3 regions of the Oceanobacillus picturae genome follow, and region 2 is predicted to be linked to each of the others. Evidence: riboswitches for the same ligand, from Rfam matches in the RefSeq annotation. Region 2 holds a riboswitch; each other region holds the start of a gene.
The links. A riboswitch is a leader RNA that binds a small molecule or an ion and turns the genes downstream of it on or off. The one in region 2 is predicted to bind S-adenosylmethionine.

Region 1 (5,967 bases), on a different contig from region 2:
TAAACCTGTTTTTCTGTAAGCTATTATATTAATTGTTTAGGAAGTGTTCGACCACATGTCCCCATTTGTTGAATTCTGTTAGAAAACCATCATGGCCAAACTCTGTATCTACGTGAAAGTAACTTCCGTTTGCCACTTCGCTTACGAACTGTTTCATGAGGGAGGGCTCAAAAATCAAATCCCTATCGTAGCTGATTGCAAGCAGGGGAGGCTTCATACTTCTTGCGGCAACCTCCCAACCACCTCTGTCCTTTCCAATATCATGATTGTTCATTGCACGGAGCAACGTCAAATAACTGTTCGCATCAAACCTCTCTGTCAATTTTTTTCCCTGGTGATCTAAATAACTACTAACGTCATATTTAAGTTGAGTACCTTTTCGATCAAAACGCAGATTGAACAAGGTAGCACTTCTATAGGTGACCATGCCAATCATTCGAGCAATTTCCAATCCTTTTAATGAATGGTTCGTTTCATACTGGCCATTTTTCCAGGCGGGATCCTGTTTGATGGATGTTTCAGCAATATGGTTGTAAGCAATCCCGTAGTCTGTAAACACTGGAGTAGAAGCAAGAACGATGAGTTTATCCATTCTATCTGGATAGAGGAGTCCCCATTCCATTACCTGCATACCTCCGAGTGATCCACCCATAACGGCTGCCAGGTGGTGGATACCCATTATTGTCAATGCCTTATGTTGAGCATGGACCATATCCCTAACCGTGATGTCAGGGAAATGACTTCGGTAGGGCTCATTGGTTTTGTTATGAATAGTGGTTGGGCCTGTGGAGCCATGACAACCACCAAGTACATTAAAGGTGAGAACTTGATAGGCGTCTGTATCAACATACCTATTCTCGCCAATAAGACCACTCCACCAGCCGGAATTTTTATCATTTCCAATTGTATGCTGGTTCCCTGTTAAGGCGTGGCATACAAGAATAAAAGGAGCACCCTCTGGTCCGGAAATCTCATAACGGAGAGAAACCTCCTCAAGCAGCTCCCCAGAAGTGAGGAGGAGTGGTCCGATGGAGATGTTCCCAATAGTAGGGACCGTCCTCTGGGAATTAGTCATAAAACATCCTCCTTACCCTTGAAGAGTAGGCCTTTGGTTGATTCATTCATCACAAGATAACCTCCCGGGAAAGTTCCATTCTCACACTCCTGCAATCACACTCTCAGGAAGCCCTCCCCGTAAGCGGACGAATTCATCGTAGGGGGCGGTTCCTGAGACAACTGTAATCCCGGTTGCCTCAGCATTTTCGATAAGCTGTGTATGGCCCTCTGGATATCGTATCCATAAGATACTGCTTTGCTTATTTATGAATTGTTCTAAAGTGTCAGATGGAAGGACGTTGTGATCTACATAGACAGCGTCTACTTGATAAGGTACATCTGCTAACTGAGTAAAACGATTCTCTTCTCCGTTGATTTCCTGCTGGATTGTTGGAACAAGGAATCCGAGTGCTTTAAGCTGTTCAATTGCTTTATTCACTTCTCTATTGTTTTCTTCAGTGTAAACTGCGATTGCTTTTTGTCTTACTGTCCCATCACTTCGGTCGAATGGAGATCTGACCAGCCATTCTATTGCATCTTTTTCCGAAGGTTTTTGGTTCGTTGTTTTACCAACAGCCTGATTGATCGCCTCATCTAACGTGCTTAGCAGATCAGAAGTAGCTTCTAACCCGATAGATAATCGGACTAACTCTTCCGACACCCCGGAGCTTTTCAACTCCTCTGGGTTAAGCTGCTGGTGGGTAGTCGAGGCTGGATGGATAATGAGCGACTTCGCATCCCCCACATTCGCTACATGTGACCATAGTGATATGGAATCAATCAGTTTCCGACCAGCTTCCCGGCCACCTTTTATGCCAAACGTTATGATGGAACCATATCCGTCTTTCAAATACTTTTTAGCTAGCTGGTGAGAGGGATGATTTTGTAGACCTGGGTAGTTTACCCATTCAACAGCAGGGTGATCGGCTAGGTATGCAGCAATTTCTTGAGCATTTTTAGTGTGTTTTTCTATTCGTAAATGCAATGTCTCCAGTCCCTGTAATAACTGAAAGGCACTTTGTGGGCTTAAACAAGCTCCAATATCACGTAAAAGCTCTACCCGTAATTTTGTCGCAAAGGCGGCTGCCCCGACATCAATAAAACGTAATCCGTTATAGCTTTCCTGAGGCTCAGTAAAACCTTTAAATCTCGAATTGTTCCAATTAAAGCGGCCACCGTCAACCACAACGCCACCAATTGTTGTTCCGTGTCCACCGATCCATTTTGTAGCGGAATGGACAACGACATCCGCTCCCCAAGTAAGTGGTTTGGTTAAGTATGGTGCAAATGTGTTATCAATAATGAGCGGGATACCATGCTGATGGGCGATGGTTGAGACAGCCTCTACATCAAAAATATTAAGACTGGGGTTGGTAATGGTTTCCCCGAAAATAGCCTTTGTCTTGTCAGTTATAGCATTTTTGATTTCTTCAAGATTGCTCCCATCTACAAATTTCACAGCTATTCCATAGCGCGGCAACGTGTGAGCAAATAAGTTGTAGGTGCCACCATACAAATTGCTGTCTGCAATAATTTCATCTCCAGACCCGGCGATGTTTAATATTGCAAAGGATATTGCTGCCATACCCGAAGATGTAGCTACAGCTGCAACGCCATCTTCCAGTTGGGCAATTCGTTGTTCAAATACATCAACCGTCGGATTCCCAATCCGAGAATAGATGTTTCCTGCTTCTGATAAACCAAATAGATTTTGTGCATGCTCCGTATTATTGAACACATAAGAAGTTGTTTGATAAATGGGAACAGCTCTTGCTCCGGTAGACGGATCAGGCACCTGTCCTCCGTGAAGTAACGTTGTTTCATCCTGCTGGTTAGTAAATGATGACATGTAAATTCCTCCTTTAAGATTATGGCCTGCCAGTCAACAGCTTTTTGATGTAAGACTGCAGTTTGCAGTTTAACCGGTCTGGGGGAGGAGGGGAGAATATAAAAAGCCCTCTTCCTAAGAAGAGGGCGTATTATTCACGTTCCTCCTCTTATCTTCCAGATCCAAGATGATCTGTAGGATTTAGCACCATCGGAAGCAAACAAGGTTTGCTTTCAGGTTGCTGGGCTTCGCAGGGCCTATTCCCTCCACCACTCTTGATAAGAGATTTAATTTTTAAATTATTCACATTATAAAACCAATTATACGCGGTTGTCAACCGTTTACTGAAAATAATTGTATAGTAAAAAAACAAGAGGCAAGAACCTCTTGTTAAGTGACATGCGGTCTATTCTCTCGCCCTTTTATGAAAAGGGAAATAAGTTGATAACATATAGTTGATGAGGGCTATCCAGATAAGAGAAAATGCGATTAGATGAGCAGTAGTAAAGGTTTCATTATATACAAACACACCGAGAATTAGCATAATGGTCGGAGCAATGTATTGGAGAAACCCAATCATAGCTAGCGGAATTCTTCTTGCTCCGCCTGCAAACAATAGTAACGGAACTGCTGTCACGATTCCTGCACCAATGAGTAGCATGGTGGAGGACGTAAAGAAAGTATTAGTCTGAAAAATATTTTCCGGGATAATCAGTAAGTAAAGGATAGCTATTGGTGTAATAAACATTGTTTCAATTGTTAAGCTAGCAAAGGCTCCTACATCTAATCTCTTTTTAAATAATCCGTATAGACCAAAGCTCATAGCGAGCAATAAGGATACCCAAGGGAAAACTCCATAGCTAACTGTTAAATATAGAACGCCTGCCCCTGCAAGAATAAAGGAAACCAGCTGTCTTTTGGTCAGGGTTTCTTTTAACACGAGAATACCGAGTAATATACTAATTAATGGATTAATATAATAGCCAAGGCTTGCTTGAAGAACATGGTCGCTATTCACAGCCCAAATGAAGGTCAGCCAGTTGAGTGTAATCATAATGGATGCAAAAATCACAGCAATTAATTGCTTTTTGTTGGTCAGGATTGCTTTGCATTCCTTGATTACGGTGGACCACTTACCTAGCAAGGCAATGAGTACTAGCATGAATACGAACGACCATACTATTCTGTGTGCGAGAATTTCACCGGCAGATACATGATTCACTGCCTTCCAGTAGATCGGTAGAAAACCCCAGAGTAAATATGCCCCTGCAGTTAGTAGAATGCCTGTTTGTTCCTGTTTTCCATTCATGCCAACCCTTCTTTTCTATACAAATTTGTCCCCCACGTGTAACTGTAGTAAGTCCTAAACTTCTTTTATCAAATAAACTCCATTTTAAAAGAGTCTGATCTAAAAAGCAAAAAGCATGTTTGCAGTTATAAGAAAACGCTTTCAAAAAGAGTACTAATAGAATAAGATAGTAGTAGAATAAGAAATCATTTCAGGGGGGATCTTTGTGAAGAAAGACAATCAACATATCGAAACAGCAGTTATCCACCAGGGCTATGACGCAAAGGATATGCTGGGGAGTCTGACACCACCTATTTTCCAGACCTCCACATTCACATTTGCTACCGCAGAACAAGGAGAAAGGCGTTTTGCAGGGGAGGAAGAGGGCTACATTTATTCTCGGCTAGGAAATCCGACTGTAAAGATTCTAGAAGAGAGAATGGCTTCATTAGAGCAGGCTGAACGTGGTCTTGCTTTTGCTTCAGGCATGGCTGCTGTGTCTTCAGTGCTAATTGCTCTAACAAAAGCAAACGATCATATTCTATGTTCTTCAGGGCTCTATGGCTGTACCTACGGCCTTTTAACTATGCTACAAGAGAAGTACCAGATAAGCCATGACTTTTCCTTAATGGATACAGAAGAGAGTATCCGAGAAAAAATAAAACCAGAAACAGCATGTATTTATGTCGAAACACCAATTAATCCGACGATCCGGTTAATTAATCTTAAAATGGTTGCAGATATAGCAAAGGAGTATAATATTCCTGTGGTGGTTGACAATACATTTTCAACCCCCTATTTACAGCGACCACTTGAACTTGGCTGTGACATCGTAGTTCATAGTGCTACCAAGTATATTGGTGGGCATGGTGATGTGATAGCAGGTCTAGTAGTGGGCAAGAAAGCGTTTCTTGATTCCGTTTCCATGACAACACAGAAAGATATTGGAGGCATTATTTCTCCGTTTGATGCATGGTTGCTCCTTCGGGGTATGAAAACATTACCTATCCGAATGGACCGGCATTGTGATAATGCAGAAAAGATTGCAAGTATGCTAGAGAACCACCCCAAGATCTCGGCTGTTTATTATCCATTTAGTGCCCAAATGAAGGAACAGCATTTTGATAAACAGATGAGACGCGGAGGCGGGGTTCTCTCATTTGAGATTAATGGTTCAAAAAAGGACGCACAAACATTGCTTAACCATCTCACTTTTATAAAAATTGCGGTAAGCTTAGGGGATGCGGAGACATTAATTGAGCATCCGGCAACCATGACACATGCGGTTATCCCAGAAAACACTCGTATGGAGATGGGGATAACTGATCAGCTTATAAGGCTTTCAGCGGGATTAGAGGCATGGGAAGATATTTGGTATGATTTGGAACAGGCACTAAGTAAAATATAGAAGGCCTAACCCTTGCAGAGCACTCTGTGAGGGTTTTTTCTCGGCTTCTTCTTTTTTTTAAAAACTGGGCATTATTTGCTTGTCATTTTTTCCTGGCATAATCTTCAAGCTCTGAGGGTAAATATATAAGATGGGAAAGGTGCATGGTACCCATATGACGGTATATGGAAAGATGTGCTATATTATATAAATGATCCGTTTTAGACCGTGAGCAGAGTTTTGGAGGGAGCCTTACATATGGAAATCATATCCTTATTATTAGGTCTAACTATCTTTTTTAATATTGCGCTAGGTATCTCCATTATCTTTTTGGAAAGAAAGGATGCCACTTCTACGTGGGCGTGGTTAATGGTATTATTGTTTATCCCGATTATCGGGTTCTTTCTT
Region 2 (5,967 bases):
GAAGCGTCTAAGCAGATCTCTGTGCTAAAAAAAGAAAAGAAAGATGCTGACCAAGCAATTAAAGAAATGCGTGAGGTTGGAGAACGCATCTCTGAACTGGATAAAGAATTAAAAGAAATTGAAGAAACGCTTAACATGATTATGCTTTCTATCCCAAACATCCCTCATGAAAGTGTACCTGTGGGAGAAGATGAAGAGGATAATCAAGAAGTGCGCAACTGGGGAGAACGCAAAGACTTTAGCTTTGAAGCACAACCTCATTGGGATATTGCGACAAACCTTGATATCCTTGACTTCGAACGTGCAGCAAAAGTAACAGGAAGCCGTTTTGTCTTTTATAAAGGGCTTGGAGCCAGACTAGAGCGTGCTTTATTAAACTTTATGATGGATTTACATGCAGATGAGCATGGCTATGAGGAAATGCTTCCACCATATATCGTCAACCGCACCAGCATGACAGGAACAGGTCAGCTACCTAAATTTGAAGAGGATGCCTTTAAGCTAGAAGAGTGGGATTATTTCATGGCTCCTACAGCAGAAGTACCTGTTACGAATTATCACCGTGATGAAATCTTAAATGTAGATGATCTTCCTAAAAAATACGTAGCTTTCAGTGGTTGTTTCCGTTCTGAAGCGGGTTCTGCTGGTAGGGATACACGAGGCCTTATTCGTCAGCATCAATTTAATAAAGTGGAGCTCGTTCACTTTGCTAAGCCAGAGGATTCTTATGAGACATTGGAGAACCTGACAGGTCATGCTGAAAAGGTATTGCAACTATTACAGTTACCATATCGTGTCATGAGCATGTGTACAGGGGATCTTGGATTTACAGCAGCGAAGAAATACGATATTGAAGTATGGATTCCAAGCCAAAACACGTACCGGGAAATTTCTTCTTGCTCTAACTTTGAAGACTTTCAAGCAAGACGTGCCGGCATCCGTTTCCGCAGAGAAGCAAATGCGAAGCCAGAGTTTGTCCACACATTAAATGGTAGTGGATTGGCACTTGGTCGTACTGTAGCAGCTATTCTGGAAAATTATCAGCAAGAGGATGGCTCTGTCATCGTCCCTCCTGTACTACGTGCATATATGGGTGGAAAAGAATCCATTAAATAATTGGATAAGATAAAGAGTAAGGCTGTTTTTCGGTTATCGAAAACAGCCTTTTCTAGTTGTTTCGGAAAGTAAGTCAAGCTCATCGCGAAGTTAGTAGATAGATTTTTTCCCTCGTATCTCTATGATCAATACTCCTTTTATAGCAAAATTGTACAAAAAAGACGTAAGTCGGAGTAAATCGACGTAATAGAAGCATGTATCAAAGAAATCTCTGTTAAATTAAAATTTTACAAACTTTTTATACAGAAATAACTGAATATGGACTTTGAATCAAGCCTCCAATAGGTATAACATTAAACTTGCATGCTTGCGATCTAACATGCTGGGGATCGTACCATCAAATATATTGAAATTATAGTAGATAAAATGGAGGTTATTTTTACAACATGATGAATTTCAAACGTAAAATACTAGGAATATTTATTGTTTTAATCTTATCTCTTATGATAGCAGGTTGTGGATCAAGTAATGAGGATGCACAAGCAGAAGGAAGTGTTAGTGAAGAATTAGATTATACTATTACTGGTACAGAGCCTGGTGCTGGACAAACTAAGAAGAATGAAGAAGTTTTAGAATCGTACGATAATCTTGCCGGTTGGGAACAGGAATTATCTTCGGCAGGAGCAATGTTATCCCAATTAAGTAAGGCTATTGATAATAAAGAACCAATTATTTTTAGTGCATGGTCTCCACATTATAAATTTGCCAAGTGGGATTTAAAATATTTAAAGGATCCCAAAGGTATTCATGGTGATGAAGAAAAGATAACAACGATTGCAAGAAAAGGCCTAAAGGATGAAATGCCTGAAGCTTACACAATTATTGATCGCATACAATTGGAGCTTCCAGATGTAGAAGAAGCATTATTAGAGGCTCAGGAAAAGGAATATGCTGAAGTAGTAAAGGATTGGGCTAAGGAAAATCAAGAAACAGTTGCAGAATGGACGGAAGGTGTAGACTCTGTGGATGGGACTTCTATTGAAATCGCTCTTTTACCTTGGGATGATGCAATTTTTACAGCAAATGTTGCTAAATTCGCGTTAGAGCAAAAAGGTTATGATGTGACACTTACACAAGTTGATCCAGCTATTATGTTTGAAGCCATAGCAACTGGGAGTGCTGATGCATCATTAGCAGTATGGATGCCAGTAACACATGCCGAATTATATAAACAATATGAAGATGATTTTGATGACTTGGGGCCAAACTTAGAGGGTGCTAAAACTGGGTTAGCAGTACCAGCTTATATGGATATTGACTCTCTAGAAGATCTAGAACCAAAGGAATAACGCTTGCATTGAAAGAACCCTATCTGTTTGCGGTAATTCAAAGGATAGGGTTCTTTATCTTTTAGTAATCCTTTACTTATGCTAAAAATTAAAAGAATGAATTGAATAATTTATTAGAAAAAACTGTTGACAGATTGAAAGGCGGGTAGTAATGTAAGTAGCAACAACAAATTAAATATGCATTACTTCTTATTCAGAGAGATGGAGGGACTTGGCCCATTGATATCTCGGCAGCGGACTTTTAATAGTACTGTGCTAAATCCAACAGGCGAATGCGAGCCTGAAAAATAAGAAGAGGATGATCGTACATAGCTGATCCCTTCTTATTTTTATAAGAAGGGATTTTTTAGTTTTACACGAAACAACTCTTCTTCACGACAAAATTAAATATGCATTACTTCTTATCCAGAGAGGTGGAGGGACTGGCCCATTGATACCTCGGCAACGTGCTTTTAAAGCAACGTGCCAATTCCAACAGACGAAGGTCTGTAAAGATAAGAGGAGGATACTAGTTCATTGCCTCTTCTTATCTTATAAGAAGAGGCTTTTTAATTTGAAACTACAACGAGCAGGAGGAAGTAGATGATTACATTTGATCAAGTTTCAAAAGTATACGGCGAAAAGGCAGAAGGTGTAAAAGCACTGGATAATGTGGATCTCCACATAGAAGAGGGAGAGATATATGGTGTGATTGGGTTTAGTGGTGCTGGAAAAAGCTCGCTCATTCGATGTGTTAATTTACTCGAACAGCCAACATCCGGAACAGTAACCGTGAATGGGCAAAACTTACAAGCACTTTCACCTAAGGAACTACGGGAGGCAAAGCGAAACATAGGGATGATTTTTCAGCATTTTAATTTACTTAATTCGAAAACCGTGTTTACCAATGTCGCAATGCCCTTACTGTTAAGCAAAACTCCAAAAAAGGAAATAACCAAGCGTGTTTATGAACTACTTGATTTTGTCGGCTTGCGTGACAAGGCTGACAGTTATCCAGATCAACTTTCTGGGGGACAGAAACAGCGAGTTGGGATTGCCCGTTCTCTTGCAACCCAGCCATCCATTCTTTTATGTGATGAGGCAACATCAGCCCTTGACCCAGATACAACAAATGCTATTTTAAAACTTTTAAAGAAAATTAATCAGGAATACAATATCACCATTTTAATTATCACGCACGAAATGGGCGTAATTAGAGAAATTTGCGATAAAGTTGCTGTGCTTGAAGATGGAAAAGTAGTTGAATCTGGTTCTGTATTTGATGTCTTTTCTCAGCCGCAAACGACCACAGCTCATAACTTTGTCAGTACGGTGATGCATGATCAAATCCCAGATTCCGTATATGAGTTAGTAAGAAAACAAGACGCACATAACCAAATTTATCGGATTGTCTTTGTTGGTGAGTCTACTGGAACACCGTTGTTGTCGCAAATCGCAAAGCAATACGAGGTAGAGGTAAATGTTCTGTTTGGTAGTATCACAGAATTACAGGGCGTACCATTTGGAAATCTTATCGTGCAATTTGAAGGGGAAGAAAAAGAGATTAACCGTGTCATTATGCATATTCATCAGCAAAAAGTAAGTGTAAAGGAAGTGTTAGCAGATGTTGGTTGATTGGCAACAAATTACAGAGGCATTATGGCAAACCATTGTAATGGTAGCAGTCGCCCTATTTTTCTCTATGATTATAGGGTTGGTATTAGGAATTGTCCTTGTTGTAACACGTAAAGGGCACTTATGGGAAAACAAGTATATTTTTACGGTCTTAAATGCAATAGTAAACATATTTCGTTCTATTCCGTTTATCATCCTAATGGTCGCAGTCATTCCATTCACGAGATTAGTTGTTGGAACCTCAATAGGCACGGCCGCAGCTATTGTACCAATGGTGTTATTTGCAGGACCATACATTGCAAGATTAATAGAGAATTCTCTTTTAGAAGTAGATCCAGGTGTGATGGAAGCTGCCCAGTCAATGGGAGCAACACCTTGGCAAATAATCATTCGCTTTCTTATACCAGAAGCTCTTAGCTCCCTCGTGTTAGGGGCAACCATTGCCACAATTGGATTGGTTGGAGCCTCAGCCATGGCAGGAGCTGTTGGTGGTGGCGGATTAGGAGACCTGGCCATTACCTTTGGTTATCAGCGGTTCGACACAATGGTGATGCTAATAACAGTAGGAATACTCGTCGTCATGGTTCAGGGATTACAATCCACCGGAAATATTTTATCCAAAAAAATAAGAAGAAGATAAAATCAAAACAAAAGGAGAAGATACAGCATGAAAAAGTTAAGTCTATTATTGTTATTAGTTAGTTTAAGTTTGGTGATTAGTGCTTGTTCTAATGGGGAGGCTGCAACGAAGGTCAAAGTAGGAATTAGTGGCTCTGACACAACGATTTGGGATTATGTAGCAGAAAAGGCCAAAGAAGAAGGAATAGAGGTTGAGATTGTTCGCTTTTCTGACTATGTGCAGCCGAATCTAGCATTAGCTGAGGGAGAAATCGATGTGAATGCTTTCCAGACTGTTTCATATTTTGACGCCTTTATCGAGGAGCATGACCTTGACCTGACTCCAATTGCAACAACAGTTATCGCGCCAATGGGTCTTTATTCTGAAAAGCATGATTCTGTAGAAGATATCCCTGAAGGTGGAACAATTGCCTTAGCTAAAGAAGCAACGAACATGGGCCGGGGACTTTTACTTCTTGAAGAAGCAGGACTAATTAAATTGGAAGAAGGCTTTGACGGAAATGGCTCTGTCGATAAAATCGTAGAAAACCCGAAGAACCTTAAATTTGAACAGCTTGTAGCGGGTCAGACTCCAAGGGTGTTGCCAGATGTAGACGCCTCACTCATCAATAACGGTATTGCAGTGGATGCAGGATTCAGCCCATTGGATGATTCCATTTACCATGAGGATGAAACAGCTACCCCGTATATTAATATTATCGCCGTACAAGAGAAAGACAAAGATGATGAAACCTTAAATAAACTAGCAGAAATTTACCAGTCTGATGACGTAGCAGACTTTATTATTGAAGAACGCGATGGAAACTCCATCCCAACATTTGTACCGTTAAGTGAAATTGGCCATTAAAAGAGAGAGTAAGACGTACAGCATAAAAATAAAAAAACGAGGTGGAGTAAATGAGTGTTGTAGCTAAAAGTTTAGAAGAAGTGAAGAAGATCATTGTTGATAATATAGAAGAAAATAAACAGAAATACATTCAAGCAAGTCATGATATTCATGATAACCCGGAAATTGGAAACCAAGAGTTTTATGCATCTGGTCGCTTAATTGAATTGCTTGTAGAGGAAGGGTTTTTAATAGAAAAAGGGGTAGCAGGACATGAAACAGCATTCATTGCGAAAAAGAAAAGTGAAAAAGAGGGCTTAAGAATTGGCTTTTTGGCAGAATATGATGCCTTACCAGAAATCGGCCATGCGTGTGGGCATAACTTAATTGGTACCACAAGTGCTGCAGCTGCTATTGCACTTAGTAAAGTATTGGATGAAGTAGGAGGAGAGCTTGTCGTATTAGGTACCCCAGCAGAAGAAG
Region 3 (5,967 bases), on a different contig from region 2:
TTGTTCAAAGTTTGCTGGCGTAATCTTCCTGATGGCATCATTTTTAATAACCCTCCTTTCCTTAATATTACATACACTATACATTTGCTTATTATCATTGTCAATAAAAACCCTGAGAAATTAGTCTTTTTCTGGTCTAATGACAGAGATTTTTTCGTTAGTATAATGCATTTTCGGTTATTAAAAAGGTGAACAGCCCAGTCAACTGTTCACCTTTTCCATTCTTATTCTTCACCAAATACAAAAGCCCATTCTGATCGTTTAGCAAGAAAATCTTCTGCTAGTGCTTTTGCACCTTCTAGGCTATGGCTTGCTGCCCAACCACATTGCACTTCATTACAGGCAGGAACTTCTGTTGCTTCTAAGATATCTTTTAACGTTGCTTCCACAGCCTCTAATACCTCGTCATAATTATCATGATTAATAACTGATAAGTAAAAGCCTGTTTGACAACCCATTGGACCTAAATCAATGACACTACTGTGATGATTGCGGATATTTTCAGCCATTAAATGTTCTAATGAATGGAGTGCAGGCATTTCCATATACTCCTGATTTGGTTGTTTGAGACGGAGGTCGTACTTGTGAACAACGTCGCCGTTTGCCCCAGTAGTAGTCCCGGCAAGACGAATATAAGGTGCTCTCACTTTTGTATGATCAAGATTAAAGCTTTCAACGTTCATTTTTTTAACCATGTATTCCACTCCTAATAGTATATTTTTCTAGATTTATATGCTTTTTACCAGATTAGATGTTTCGTTAAGCTGTTTTTTTACTTCCCTTAGCGGCTTTCTTTCCCTTGTGTTTAGGGAAGCCAATGAGAATGGCAATAATTCCACATAGGATGATGGCAATCGGGTAGAAGGAATACGGCAAGATGCTAATTGGTGAGATAGCTGCTAAACCTGCAGCTGCAAGCATTTGCCCACCGTATGGAACGATACCTTGCCATCCGCCAGCAAATATGTCGAGAATACTGGCTGATTTTCTAGGATCAATATCGTATTCATCGGAAATATTTTTTGCTAATGGACCTGTTACAATAATGGAAATGGTGTTGTTGGCCGTTGCAATGTCGGTTGCACTTACTAAACCTGCAATCCCAAGCTCCGCACCTTTTTTCGTTTTAATTCTACGCGTTATAAAGTTTAATAACCACTGAATCCCGCCGTTATGCTGGATAATTCCAATCATCCCACCAATTAATAGGGCAACAATTGCAATATCTTCCATATTCATGATTCCCTGTGAAATAGCTTGAATGAAACTAGATAACGTATATGAACCATCTATTAAGCCAATAATCCCAGCGAAAACGATGCCGCCAATTAATACGACTAAGACATTAACGCCAGCTAAGGCGGCAATGAGTACCGCTATATAAGGTAAAACCTTCACGAAATCAAACGCGTAATCGCCAATGGTATCGATTTCGGCTCCAGCGGTCACGATCCATAAAAGAATCGCGGTTACAATTGCGCCAGGTAGAACAATGAAAAAGTTGGTTTTAAATTTATCACTCATTTTTGTTTTCTGGGTCCGGACAGCTGCGATGGTGGTATCGGAAATCATGGATAGATTATCACCAAACATTGCGCCACCTATAACCGTTCCCATCGCAAGCGCTATTGGTATGCCTGTTTGCTCCGCGATCCCAATGCCAATTGGTGCTAGCGCGGCCACGGTACCCATGGATGTTCCCATTGATACAGAGATGAAGCATCCTACAATAAAGAGTCCAACCATTAATAGATTAGGAGGAATAACGGATAATCCCAAGTTTACGGTGGAATCTACAGCCCCCATGTCCCTAGCTGTTTGAGCGAATGCCCCGGCCATTACAAAAATTACCGCCATTAAGATAATATTCGGATGTCCTGCGCCTTTCGTAAAGATATCAATCTTGCTAGATAGCTTTTCTTTTCGGTTCATGGCGAGAGCAAAAGCCGCCGCAATAATAATCGCAACGTTTAATGGCATATTGGAGAAGTCTCCAGAAATAACGCCAGTGCCAATAAATAGTAATACAAAGATAAGTAACGGAAGTAGTGCAAGTGCATTTCCTTTTTTCGCATTAGCCATCAAAATATCCTCCTTCATTTTGATTTTTTAGTGGGTAAGCATGTAACAAGAGATTAGTTCATGGTCATCCCACCCGTAACATTGATTCCTTGGCCAGTCATGTAATCGGAGTAGGTGGATGCAAGAAAAACAACGACATTCGCGATGTCAGATGGTACAGCAGTTCTACCCAAGGGAACTTGTGAATTATCTTCATGTTTAATATCTTCAGCTTGAAGACCGCGTAGGTGGCCGCCAATCACTCTTTCTGATTGTTTCATCGTTGTTTCCACGATTCCTGGGCAAACGGCATTCACATTAATATTGTCTTTGGCTAGTTCTAGTGCAGCCACTTTTGTCATCCCTAGTACCGCGTGTTTTGAAGCAACATAACTACCCATTAGTTGGTAGCCGTTTTTCCCAGCTTGTGAGGCAATGTTAATGATTTTTCCACCTTGGCCTTGAGCTTGTAGTTGTTTCGCAACAGATTGCATGCAAAGGTAGACCCCTTTAGCATTCACATCGATTGTTTTATCCCAGTCTTGCTCTTTTATATCAACAAAATAGTCCATCGTGGAAATCCCCGCATTATTGACTAAAATGTCTACTCTGCCGAAATGATCAATAACCGAAGCAACCACCGTGGTTACTTGCTCCGGATTGGACACATCGGCCTGAACATGAAACGTATTAGCTGTTGTTTCATCATGTGTCTCAGCCATATCTACAACCGCAACTTTTGCCCCGCAATCTAAAAATGCCTCCACAATCGCCTTTCCAATACCATGTGCACCACCCGTGACAATGGCCACTTTATTGGTTAAATCCATCGTATACATAAAAAACATACTCCTTTCCTGTTGCCCTGCTGTACATTTAGTTTGCGAAAGTAAAATGCAAACAAAAAAGGCCTCTTCTATAGCAAGAAGAGACCTTAAACGTCAACGTTAAAATACTCTTCTTATCTTCAAGCGTTACGCTTCTGGAATTGGCACATTACTCTAAAAGAGCTGCTGCCGAGGTATCGTAGGGCCAGTCCCTCCACCTCTCTGGATAAGAAAATTCGTGATATGTAATTTGTAGATTAAAGATACAGTAAAATGAAATTACCGTCAAGTGATTTTTTTGATAATTAAGAAATAGAGAGGTGATGTTTTGGGTTTGTGGTCATTAAAGAGGGGGGAGGATTTTTATAAGAAGAGCAACGCCCCTTAGTCAGCGTTGCTCTTCATTCATTATAAGTCCTCGTATTTATCTTTTCCTCACTGGAATCCAGACTTCACTATAGGCATAATCCGCTTTCTGTTCATCCATTTTAGTAAACGAAAAGGTAGGGGCAGGGATCACTTCATAATCGGAAGAGGGGAGCCATTCTGAATAGGTCTTTGCCATGGTTTCTTGCAGTGTTGATGGGAATGGACCTTCATTAGGAAAGATCGCCCATGTACAGGCATCCACGGTTACTTTATCTAATTGACCACTGACGTTATCTTCCGTTGTTAATACACCGATCAAGTGCGTTAAATCGCCTTCCTCTTTCAGAAATTGAGCATCTGCATCATAGGAAGCATTCACGATCTCATATGGTTCTAAATTTTGCAGAGAATGCATTTCCTCTTTTTGTTCATCTGTTATATTCTTCGCAAGCTCGACAATCGCGTTATTCACTCCTTCGAATTGCATTGGCACACGTTTACTTACACCAACTAAATTAAATGTTGGCTTATCTTCTATTCTAAATTCCATTGTAGTTCCTCCTTGTACTGTTATGACAAATGTGAACTTCGGAAACGTTTTGCTTACTCCTCTTTTCATTACTTCTGAGGGTAGAAAACCGTTCCATTTTTTAAATGCTCTGCTAAAGCCGTCCACTGACTGATATCCATATTTGAAAGCAACATCTGTTACTTTTTCTCCTCGCAACAAGTCCTTATTTGCCTCTGATAGTCTTCTGTTTTTTATATATTCATTTAGTGTCATTCCGGATAGGTAAAAAAATATTTTTCTAAAGTGATAATCGGAAACCCCGGCATATTCAGAAATAGTTTCAAGCGACAAATCATCCGTTAACCGTTCTTCAATATATTCAATGACTTGGTTTAATTCCTTTAACACGTTATCCCTCCTTTCTGTTAATCCCGGTGCCACCGTCCGTAAGACTCCAACTCCAAAACATGGAGGGGGAGTAAAACGGACGCTAACATCCCGATTCGTTCAACTAACAATCATTGGGGAAGAACGATAATCCCCACTGATTGAAGTTTCACTTTATATGATAGCAAAGAAATATTTTAAATACTCGACATGTTTAGGGTGATAAATATCGGTTTGATTGCCCTTTTTCATACCATTTCATAAAAAGATCACATTTTGAATTCAATTAATCAAATATAATTAGTATTGTATATTACTTAATCTATGGAATGAGGAAATAGCCTATTTGCCATACGGTTCCAATTTACGGTGGAACCGTATGTAAAACTCCTACTGATATAAGTTTCACTTTATATTACTCGACAGATTCATTAGGTTACTCGACCTTCAGTACAACTTTGCACAATACGATGTGGTTCATTTGGTCTTATTATGTAGGCTATATTTTAATAAAATATAGGTATAGAACATACTACTTATGAACTATTGATTAGGGGGATAAAGATGGATCAACGTAGTATGGCAGTATTAAATCAGTTACTGATTCAAGATTCATACATTACCATCCAAGAACTTGCAACCTTGTTAAATGTATCACGGCGCACGATTTATAGTGACCTTGACAAAATAAATAATTGGCTTAATGACCATCAATTAGAAGAGGTCAAGCAAGTGAGAGGGCAAGGCATATATATCGATGAACAAACTAAAAAAGATATTACTGCCAAACATTCTTCATCAAGAGCGACGTACTACGAATTCTCTCCTGTAGAAAGAAGGGCTTGGATTTATATACATGTTGTTGGGGAGAAAAAGGCTTACTTTTTAGAGGATATCAGACAAATTTTTGAAGTAAGTCGAAATACAGTCCTAGATGATATTAAGAAGCTTAAAGAAGAAATGAAAACGAACCAGTTATATTTTTATTCTGATCGTAAGACTGGGTACTCGATAAAAGGAAATGAAAACGATATCAGAAGGCTGTTGATCTATTATCTATCTTTGGTTACACCAAAAGAAAGCTGGTACAGCATTTTGTGTAATCTACAAAATTCTTCTATCAACATAGAAGACCAGGCTTTTAGACCATATTTAAGCTTTGATCTCTCATTGGTGCATCTACTAAGGCAATTATTACAGAAGCATGAGCAGCGTTTTAGGGTGGAGTTTACTGATGAAGTTTTTAATAATATTGTCGTTTGGTTTCACTTTTTCTTAAAGCGAATAGAGCAAGGGAAATTTGTTGAGGTAGATGTAGTTGAGAAGGAAGTAATAAAAACAACTGATGAATACACAGGCGTTAAGTCCCTTTGTAACCGCTTATCCGACTCGTTAAAAACGGAAATGCCGTCTGATGAAATTTATTATTTTGCCAAGTACCTCCTTAGTGCAAAGGTTAACTATAATTTTAGGCCACAAATGGAAAGTGAGGAGATGAAAGCACTTCTTCAGGTGGTAGAAAAGATGGTCTCCTCTTTTCAGTTACATGCTGCAATTGAATTCCAAGAACCAGAGCAGATGATCCAGAATTTGCTACTACACTTAAAGCCTGCGTACTACAGGATTAAATACGGAATTGAAGTAGAAAATGTTTTACGGGATTCGGTTAGCCAAAATTATTTTGAGGTCTTCCATCTAACAAAGAAAGTAGTCCATCATTTTGAAGATTTGATTGGTGAACCCATTAGTGAAAATGAAATTGCATATATTACGATTCACTTTGGAGGATGGCTTCGTAAGGAAGGGGTGATG

Region 1: another riboswitch for S-adenosylmethionine. It lies ahead of BN988_RS17765 (PLP-dependent aspartate aminotransferase family protein); the one in region 2 lies ahead of BN988_RS16415 (methionine ABC transporter ATP-binding protein).
Region 3: another riboswitch for S-adenosylmethionine. It lies ahead of BN988_RS10145 (SDR family NAD(P)-dependent oxidoreductase); the one in region 2 lies ahead of BN988_RS16415 (methionine ABC transporter ATP-binding protein).

What each region holds. Positions count from the first base shown of each region.
Region 1 is NZ_CCAX010000004.1:204,137-210,103, reverse strand. Features, by position in the region: gene metX (homoserine O-acetyltransferase MetX) at 29-1,075, opposite strand; gene BN988_RS17765 (PLP-dependent aspartate aminotransferase family protein) at 1,157-2,905, opposite strand; SAM riboswitch class I at 3,051-3,169, opposite strand; gene rarD (EamA family transporter RarD) at 3,291-4,193, opposite strand; gene megL (methionine gamma-lyase) at 4,399-5,580, shown strand; gene cls (cardiolipin synthase) at 5,818-5,967, shown strand, end outside.
Region 2 is NZ_CCAX010000003.1:395,038-401,004, forward strand. Features, by position in the region: gene serS (serine--tRNA ligase) at 1-1,116, shown strand, start outside; gene BN988_RS16410 (glycine betaine ABC transporter substrate-binding protein) at 1,503-2,405, shown strand; SAM riboswitch class I at 2,592-2,699, shown strand; SAM riboswitch class I at 2,804-2,906, shown strand; gene BN988_RS16415 (methionine ABC transporter ATP-binding protein) at 2,988-4,019, shown strand; gene BN988_RS16420 (methionine ABC transporter permease) at 4,009-4,659, shown strand; gene BN988_RS16425 (MetQ/NlpA family ABC transporter substrate-binding protein) at 4,687-5,505, shown strand; gene BN988_RS16430 (M20 family metallopeptidase) at 5,556-5,967, shown strand, end outside.
Region 3 is NZ_CCAX010000001.1:2,020,859-2,026,825, reverse strand. Features, by position in the region: gene BN988_RS10155 (S-ribosylhomocysteine lyase) at 225-695, opposite strand; gene BN988_RS10150 (Na+/H+ antiporter NhaC family protein) at 760-2,082, opposite strand; gene BN988_RS10145 (SDR family NAD(P)-dependent oxidoreductase) at 2,136-2,900, opposite strand; SAM riboswitch class I at 3,020-3,121, opposite strand; gene BN988_RS10140 (AraC family transcriptional regulator) at 3,313-4,176, opposite strand; gene BN988_RS10135 (BglG family transcription antiterminator) at 4,720-5,967, shown strand, end outside.